One region of the Brevundimonas sp. MEB006b genome, then DNA from elsewhere that is predicted to be linked to it. Evidence: predicted binding sites of a transcription regulator. Region 1 holds the regulator's gene; the other holds the start of a gene.

The links. The regulator HrcA, encoded in region 1, represses chaperone genes, less so after heat shock. The targets are predictions, from matches to a motif close to GTTAGCANTCNNNNNNNNNGANTGCTAAC.
Region 2: a site for HrcA is predicted at 2,603-2,631, ahead of groES (co-chaperone GroES). Genes of this name have one in related genera too.

Annotation. Positions count from the first base shown of each region.
Region 1 covers NZ_JARVRL010000001.1:24,097-28,303, reverse strand. The annotation lists gene QRN13_RS00125 (hypothetical protein) at 1-137, opposite strand, end outside; gene rph (ribonuclease PH) at 202-927, opposite strand; gene hrcA (heat-inducible transcriptional repressor HrcA) at 994-2,088, shown strand; gene grpE (nucleotide exchange factor GrpE) at 2,133-2,720, shown strand; gene QRN13_RS00105 (dienelactone hydrolase family protein) at 2,722-3,621, opposite strand; gene purH (bifunctional phosphoribosylaminoimidazolecarboxamide formyltransferase/IMP cyclohydrolase) at 3,786-4,207, opposite strand, start outside.
Region 2 covers NZ_JARVRL010000008.1:77,660-81,866, forward strand. The annotation lists gene QRN13_RS12730 (glycosyltransferase family 2 protein) at 1-326, shown strand, start outside; gene QRN13_RS14705 (hypothetical protein) at 274-438, opposite strand; gene groL (chaperonin GroEL) at 543-2,189, opposite strand; gene groES (co-chaperone GroES) at 2,243-2,530, opposite strand; gene QRN13_RS12745 (YMGG-like glycine zipper-containing protein) at 2,829-3,251, shown strand; gene pgi (glucose-6-phosphate isomerase) at 3,312-4,207, opposite strand, start outside.

The DNA of each region.
Region 1 (4,207 bases):
GCCAGTGGAACCGCGTCGATGACGTTGCTGCTTGCCGCAGTGTCTCTGGACGCAGGCTGATCGGCTGGATCAGCGCGCTGACATCCGGCCATCAACACAACGCAGGCGGCCATCGAAAGCCAGGGGGATCGACGCATCGACTTGTCTCCGGTCAGGACTGACCGGACGAGGATGCCCGTCCGCGCCCCGAGGTGAAACCCCCTATCGCTTCACCGCCGCCAGGGCCGCCTTCTGCAAGGCGAACAGTTCGGTGCAGCCGATCTCGGCCAGCGAGAAGAGACGGTCGAATTCGGCGCGCGAGAAACCGCGCTTTTCGCCGGTGGCCTGGACCTCGACGATCTGGCCGGAGCCGGTCAGGACGAAGTTCGAATCCGCCTCGGCCTCGGAATCCTCTTCGTAATCCAGGTCCAGCACCGGCACGCCGTCGCAGACGCCGCACGATACGGCCGCCACCTGATCCGTGATCGGATCGGCCTTCAGCACGCCCTCGTCGCGCAGATAGTTCAGCGCCATGCTCATGGCGACCCAGGCGCCGGTGATCGACGCCGTGCGGGTGCCGCCGTCGGCCTGGATGACGTCGCAGTCGATCAACACCTGGCGTTCCCCCAAGGCCTTGAGGTCCACCACGGCGCGCAGGGAGCGGCCGATCAACCGCTGAATCTCTTGTGTGCGGCCCGACTGTTTGCCGGCGGCGGCCTCACGACGCCCGCGCGTGTGAGTGGCGCGGGGCAGCATGCCGTATTCGGCCGTCACCCATCCCTGACCCGTGTTGCGCATCCAGCCCGGCACCTTGTCCTCGATCGAGGCGGTCACCAGCACCTTGGTGTTGCCGAAGCTGATCAGGCACGAGCCCTCAGCATACCGGTTGACGCCGGTCTCGATGGTGACGGGACGCAGTTGATCGTCGGTGCGTTGCGAATGGCGCATGGGAGGGATCCTTGGAAGTCTGACCTTGGAAGCTGTGGCGGCGGTGCTTATCCTGAAACCGTGAGCCTGTATGCCCCGAAAAACCCGCCGTTCGACGCCGGCCAGTCCCTCGCGGGACTGGCGGGGCTGGATGCGCGGGCGCGCGACATCTTCCGTCGCATCGTCGAATCCTATCTGGAGACCGGCGAGCCGGTCGGGTCGCGGACCCTGTCGCTGGGCGGCATCGCCCTGTCGCCCGCCTCGATCCGCAACACCATGCAGGATCTGACTCTCGCGGGCCTGCTGGCGGCGCCCCACACCTCGGCCGGGCGCATCCCGACCCATGCGGGCCTGCGCCTGTTCGTCGACGGCCTGCTGGAGGTCGGCGACCTGACCAAGGAAGAGCGTCGCGAGATCGACGGCCGGCTCGCCGGGCGCGGCCGGAACTTCGAGTCCGCCTTGGACGAGGCCTCGAACCTGCTGTCCGGTCTGGCCGGCGGCGCGGGCGTCGTCTCCAGCCCGGTCCGTGATTCCGGCGTCAAACATGTCGAGTTCGTCGCCCTGGGGGGGGATCAGGCCCTGGCGGTGATCGTCGCCGACGACGGCACGGTCGAGAACCGGATCATGACCTTGTCGGCGGGGGTCACACCTTCAACCCTGGTCGAGGCCTCCAACTTCCTGAACGCCCGCCTGCGCGGCCGCCCCTTCGCCGACGCCAAGCGAGAGATGACCCAGGAGTTGGAAATCGCCCGCCGCGAGTTGGATCAGACCGCCGCCCGCCTGGTCGAGGACGGATTCGCTGCGTGGTCCGGCGGCCAGGATCGCGAGCGCGCCCTGATCGTGCGGGGTCGCGCCAACCTGCTTCAGGACCGGGAAGGCCTGGCCGATCTGGAGCGGGTCCGCGTCCTTTTCGATGATCTGGAGCAGAAGGAACAGCTGATCGGCCTGCTGGACGGCGTCGATGCGGCCCAAGGCGTGCGCATTTTCATCGGCGCCGAGACACGGTTGTTTTCACTTTCGGGTTCCGCCGTGATCGCGGCGCCCTATATGAGCGGCCGACAGCGGGTTCTTGGCGCCATCGGCGTCATAGGCCCCGCAAGACTGAACTACGCCCGTGTCATTCCGTTGGTGGACTATACCGCCCGGGTGCTGGGCCGGATGCTGGACGGGAACGACAAGTGAGCGACAAGCCCCTTAACGACGAACTGAACGCCGTGGACGCCGACATGGCCGAAACCAACGCCGAACACGGCCTGGACGCCCATCCTTCAGACGATCTGGCGCCGCTGGACGCCGTGATCGCCGAGCGTGACGAATGGAAGGACCGCGCCCTGCGCGTCGCCGCCGAGATGGAGAATCTGAAGCGCCGTTCGGAGACGCAGCAGAACGACGCCCGCGCCTTCGCCATCCAGCGCTTCGCCAAGGACCTGCTGGGCGTCGCCGACAATCTGGAACGCGCCCTGATGGCTGCGCCCAAGGACGCCGAGGGCGCGACCGCCGGTCTGGTGACTGGGCTGGAGCTGACGCAGAAGGCCCTGCTGCAAGCCTTCGACGCCAACGGTCTGAAGCGTGTCGCGCCCCAGGCGGGCGAGGCCTTCAACCCGCACCTGCACCAGGCGATGATGGAACAGCCGTCCGAGACCGTGCCCGGCGGATCGGTGATCCAGACCATGCAGTCCGGTTTTGAACTGTTCGGCCGCACCGTCCGCCCCGCCATGGTGGTCGTCGCCGCCAAGGGATCCGGCGCCCAGGCTCCCAACCCGTATGGCGCCGCCCCCGCCGCCGACGGTCAGGCCTTCGACGGCAAGGCCTGATCTAGGCTTTTAACGCTTTATCGAACGTCGCCAGCAGCTTGGACCAGCCGTCCTTAGCGTCTGCTTCCGAGTAGCTTGCGCGGTAGTCGGCGTGGAAGCCGTGCTGGGCGTCGGGATAGACGACGATCTGGCTGCCGGTCTGGCCGGCGCGCGCCAGGGCCTCGCGCATCCGTTCGACGCTGGCCAATGGGATGCCCTGATCCTTGCCGCCATACAGGCCGAGTACGGGCGCCTTGAGATCGTCTGCGATGTCGACTGGCCAGGGTTGGCCCGATGATATCTGAACCGGCGTAGCGTCTGCGGCGGGCGCCAAACGGCCGTACCAGGCCACGCCCGCGCCGATGGCGGCGAAGCGCGCCGCCGCCTGCCACACCACCTTGCCGCCCCAGCAGTAGCCGGTGATGCCGACCTTGCCGTCCTTGGACCACGACTGCTGGCTGGCCCATTCCAAGGTCGCCGACAGATCGCCCATCACCTGCTCATAGTTCGCCGCCCCGACGATCTGCATGATCCGCTGCATGTCCGACAGCGGCGCGGGATCCTCGACCCGGACGAAGAAGGCCGGCGCAATGGCGGCGTATCCCTGCTTGGCCAGACGGCGGCAGATGTCGCGGATATATTCGTGAACCCCGAAGATCTCGGACACCACCACCACGACCGGGAACGGGCCGTCGCCCGCAGGCCGCGCCACATAGGCCGGAAGCTGGAACCCGTCCGGCGCGGCATAGGTCACGGTCTCGGTGGACAGACCCTCGGCGTCGGTCGTGATGGGCTTGGCTTCCTTGGCCAGGGCCGCGACCGCATAGCCGGAAAACAGCAAGCCCCCCAAGGCACCCAGGGTTCGACGGCTCAGTTTCAGGTCGTCGGCGGTCTGGCCTTCAGGGCGGATCAGCACGGTCATGGGACGCTCCAACGCGGGAAAGCGCTCAGAGCATCACGACAAACGGCGACCGTCCAGTCACGTTAAGGCGCGCTGTTGAAGTCTCGACGACTCCACAAACGAGAAGAAGGGCGCTCAAGCAGCGAGCGACCGCGTCGCGAGCGTTAGCGCCCTTCTTCTCAAGATCAATGCCTGAAGACCCGCACGCCGGTGAAGGCCATGGCGATGCCCTTCTCGTCAGCGGCGGCGATGACCTCGGCGTCTCGCATCGAGCCGCCGGGCTGGATCACCGCCGTGGCGCCGGCCGCGACCGCTTCCAGCAGGCCGTCGGCGAAGGGGAAGAAGGCTTCGGAAGCGCAGGCCGAACCCTCGGCCAGCGACTGGGTCAGCCCCTTGGCCTCACCCGCCTCCTTGGCCCGGATGGCGGCGATGCGGGCGCTGTCGCGACGGTTCATCTGGCCGGCCCCGATGCCGGCGGTCTGGCCGTCCTTGGCGTAGACGATGGCGTTGGACTTGACGTGCTTGGCCACGGTGAAGGCGAACAGCATGTCCTGGATTTCGGTCGGGGTCGGCTGGCGCTGGGTGACGATCTTCAGGTCCGACGGCT
Region 2 (4,207 bases), on a different contig from region 1:
AGCGCCAGGCCTCGATCTGGGCCAACCGCATCCGCCGCAAACTGCTGGGTGACGACGCCGACGACACCGGCTGCGGGCTGAAGGCTTTCCGCCGCGACGTCTTCCTGCGCCTGCCCTACTTCGATCACATCCACCGCTACCTGCCGGCCCTGATGATCCGCGAAGGGTTCAAGAACCAGTACCTCGACGTGGACCACCGCCACCGCGAGGTCGGTCGGTCGAAATACACCAATTGGGGCCGCCTGCGCGCGTCGGTCTCGGATCTGCTGGGCGTCATGTGGCTGAAGACGCGGTCCCGCAAGCCGGGCGCGATTTCGGAGTTCTAGAACGCTGTCTCCTCCCCACCTCGTGGGGAGGTGGCGCGACGCCTCTTGGCGTCGTGACGGAGGGGCTGGCGCCGCACCTCCGACATCGGTGGGCCTTCAACAGCCCGCCCACCGCTACGCGGTCCCCCTCCCCGCTTCGCAGAGAGGATAGGCAAACAAAAAGAGCGGGACCTTGCGGCCCCGCCCTTCTGCATTTCAGCGTCGGTCAGCTTGGACTTAGAAGTCCATGCCGCCCATGCCGCCCATGCCGCCCATGTCGGGGGCCGAGGCGCCGCCCGACTTCTTGGGGGCGTCGGCGACGGCGGCTTCCGTCGTGATCAGGATGCCGGCCACCGAAGCGGCGTCTTGCAGAGCCGTGCGGACGACCTTGGCCGGGTCGATGACGCCCATCTGCACCAGGTCGCCGTACTCTTCGGTCTGGGCGTTGAAGCCGAACGAAGCGTCGCCGTTTTCCAGCACCTTGCCGACCACGATCGAGCCTTCGACGCCGGAGTTTTCGGCGATCTGACGGATCGGAGCCTGCAGGGCGCGACGGATGATCGCGATGCCGGCGTTCTGGTCGGCGTTGTCGCCCTTGACGTCGGCCAGGATCTTGGAGGCCTTCAGCAGGGCGATGCCGCCGCCCGGAACGATGCCTTCGTCAGCCGCGGCGCGCGTGGCGTTCAGGGCGTCGTCGACGCGGTCCTTCTTTTCCTTCACTTCGACTTCGGTCGAACCGCCGACGCGGAGAACCGCGACGCCGCCGGCCAGCTTGGCCAGACGTTCCTGCAGCTTTTCCTTGTCGTAGTCGGAGGTGGTGTCTTCGATCTGGCGCTTGATCTGGGCCACGCGGGCTTCGATCTCGTCCTTGCCGCCGACGCCTTCGACGATGGTGGTGTCGTCCTTGGTGATCGTGACCTTCTTGGCCTTGCCGAGCATGTCGATGGTGACGCTCTCAAGCTTGATGCCGAGGTCTTCCGAGATGACCTGGCCGCCCGTCAGGATGGCGATGTCTTCCAGCATGGCCTTGCGGCGATCGCCGAAGCCCGGAGCCTTGACGGCGGCGACGCGCAGGCCGCCACGCAGCTTGTTGACGACCAGGGTCGCCAGGGCTTCGCCTTCGATGTCCTCGGCGATGATCAGCAGCGGACGGCCCGACTGCACCACGGCTTCCAGGATCGGCAGCATGGCTTGCAGCGAGGTCAGCTTCTTCTCGAACAGCAGGATGAGCGGCTCTTCGAGTTGGGCCTCCATCTTGTCGGCGTTGGTGATGAAGTAAGGCGACAGGTAACCGCGGTCGAACTGCATGCCTTCGACGACGTCGACGGTCGTGTCGGCGGTCTTGGCTTCCTCGACGGTGATGACGCCTTCGTTGCCGACCTTGGCCATCGCCTGGGCGATCAGCTCACCGATTTCCGAGTCGCCGTTGGCCGAGATGGTGCCGACCTGGGCGATTTCCGAGTTGTTGGAGACCGGCTTGGAGTTCGACTTGATCTCTTCCAGCACCAGGCCGACAGCCTTGTCGATGCCGCGCTTCAGATCCATCGGGTTCATGCCGGCGGCGACGGCCTTCAGGCCCTCTTGCACGATGGCTTGAGCCAGAACGGTTGCGGTGGTGGTGCCGTCGCCCGCCTTGTCGTTCGTTTTCGAAGCGACTTCGCGGATCATCTGGGCGCCCATGTTCTCGAAGGCGTCTTCCAGCTCGATCTCTTTGGCGACCGACACGCCGTCCTTGGTCGAGCGCGGAGCGCCGAAGGACTTCTGGATCACGACGTTGCGGCCCTTGGGACCCAGCGTCACCTTGACGGCGTTGGCAAGCACGTTGACGCCGCGCAGCATCTTGTCGCGCGCGTCGGTGTTGAAGTGTACGATTTTAGCGGCCATGCGGGCAGCTCCTATCTATATGGATTGATTGAAGAACGTCGGACGTCGGGTGCTTAGGACAGCACGCCCAGGACGTCGGATTCCTTCATGATGATCAGGTCTTCGCCGTCGATCTTCACTTCCGTGCCCGACCACTTGCCGAACAGGATGCGGTCGCCGGCCTTCAGCTCCAGAGCATTGACCTTGCCGGTGTCGTCGCGGGCGCCAGGGCCGACAGAGACGACTTCGCCTTCCTGCGGCTTTTCCTTGGCGGTGTCGGGGATGATGATGCCACCCTTGGTCTTGGATTCTTCTTCAACGCGCTTGACCAGCACGCGGTCGCCGAGCGGACGGAACGCCATCGGACTTCTCCCTGTAAAACCCCCGGATCGGGGCGTTTCTGAAACGGTGTGCGGCGCTCTCGCAATCGCCGTTTTGGCAGCCGACCAGCGAGAGTGCTAACGCGAGCGGGAGTTAGGCAGAGGCAGGGTCATCGTCAAGCGGCGGCGATGGATCGCCGCGCGAATTCTCTGAGACAAATGAACCGAAAATGAATGCCGACCTCCGGGGTCGTTCAAACTGGGAGCGATAGAACGGCCTCAACGCTGGATGCCTTCCCGCCCCGGAAACGCAGATCGGCAAGCAAACAAGGAGACCAAAATGTCCAAGCTGCTGAAGATCACTGCGGTCGCCGCCGCCCCCGTCGTGGCCCTGAGCCTGATGGCCGCTCCGGCTTCCGCGCAATCGCGCGACCGCGACAACACCGGCCGCAACGCCCTGATCGGCGCCGCTGTGGGCGGTCTGGCGGGCGCCATCTATGGCAACGGCGACGGCAGCTATATCGCAGGCGGTGCGCTTGCCGGCGCGGCGCTGGGCGCGGTGGCCTCCAACCGCGGCTCGGGCTGCGAGTATTATCGCGGCGGCCAATGCTACCGTAACCAGGGCCACTGGGAGCGCGAGCACGGCATCGACCGCAGCCGCTCGGGCTACGACTACCGCTACGACGGCCGCCGTTACGACTCGCGCTATGACCGTCGCGACTATCGCAACGATCGCGACTACCGCTACGACCGCCGCTGGTAAGTATTTGACAGTGTGAATGACCGGGGAGGGCCCGTCCGGCAAGGACGGGCCCTTTTCGCGTCAGACCATCAAACGCGTCATCAGGGCCGCCGTGGACGGATCAAGGTCCGCCGAGGGGCCGCCCGCGTCCACGTCCTTCAGGATCGCCTTGGCCAGGACCTTGCCCAGTTCGACGCCCCATTGGTCGAAGCTGTTGATGTCCCAGATCACGCCCTCGACGAAGGTTTTGTGCTCATAGAGGGCCAGAAGCGCGCCCAGGGTCTCGGGCGTCAGCCGCTCCATGACGATGGCCGTCGACGGACGGTTGCCGGTGAAGGTGCGGTGGGACGCCAGGCGCGTCGCCTCTTGCTCCGACAATCCTTGCGCCAACCCCTCGACCTTGGCGGCCTCGGTCGTCTTGCCCAGCATCAGGGCCTGGCCCTGGGCCAAGGCGTTGGACCAGAGCGGCGATTCCGGCGCATCCGCATGCGTTTTGGCGACGATCACGAACTCCGCCGGCACCACCTCCGGCCCCTGGTGGATCTGCTGGAAGAAGGCGTGCTGGCCGTTGGTGCCCGGCTCGCCGAAGACGACGGGGCAGGTCTGGCGCGTCACCGGCGTGCCGTCGCGATGCACCCGCTTGCCGTTCGACTCCATCTCCAGCTGCTGCAGGAAGGACGGCAGGCGGCGCAGGGCGTGGGCATAGGGGGCGACGGTGCGGGCGGGCCGGTCAAGACCGTCGACGTTGAACACCTGGGCCAGGGCCAGCAGGATCGGCGCGTTTCGCTCCAGCGGCGCCGAGACGAAATGCGCATCCATCTCCGCGGCGCCCGCCAGCATATCCTCGAATACGTCCCAGCCCAGGGCGATGCCGCACGACAGGCTGACCGCCGACCACAGGGAATAGCGCCCGCCGACCCAGTCCCGGAAAGCGAACGTCCGGCCGCAGCCAAAGGCCGCCGCCTTGTCCGGCGCCG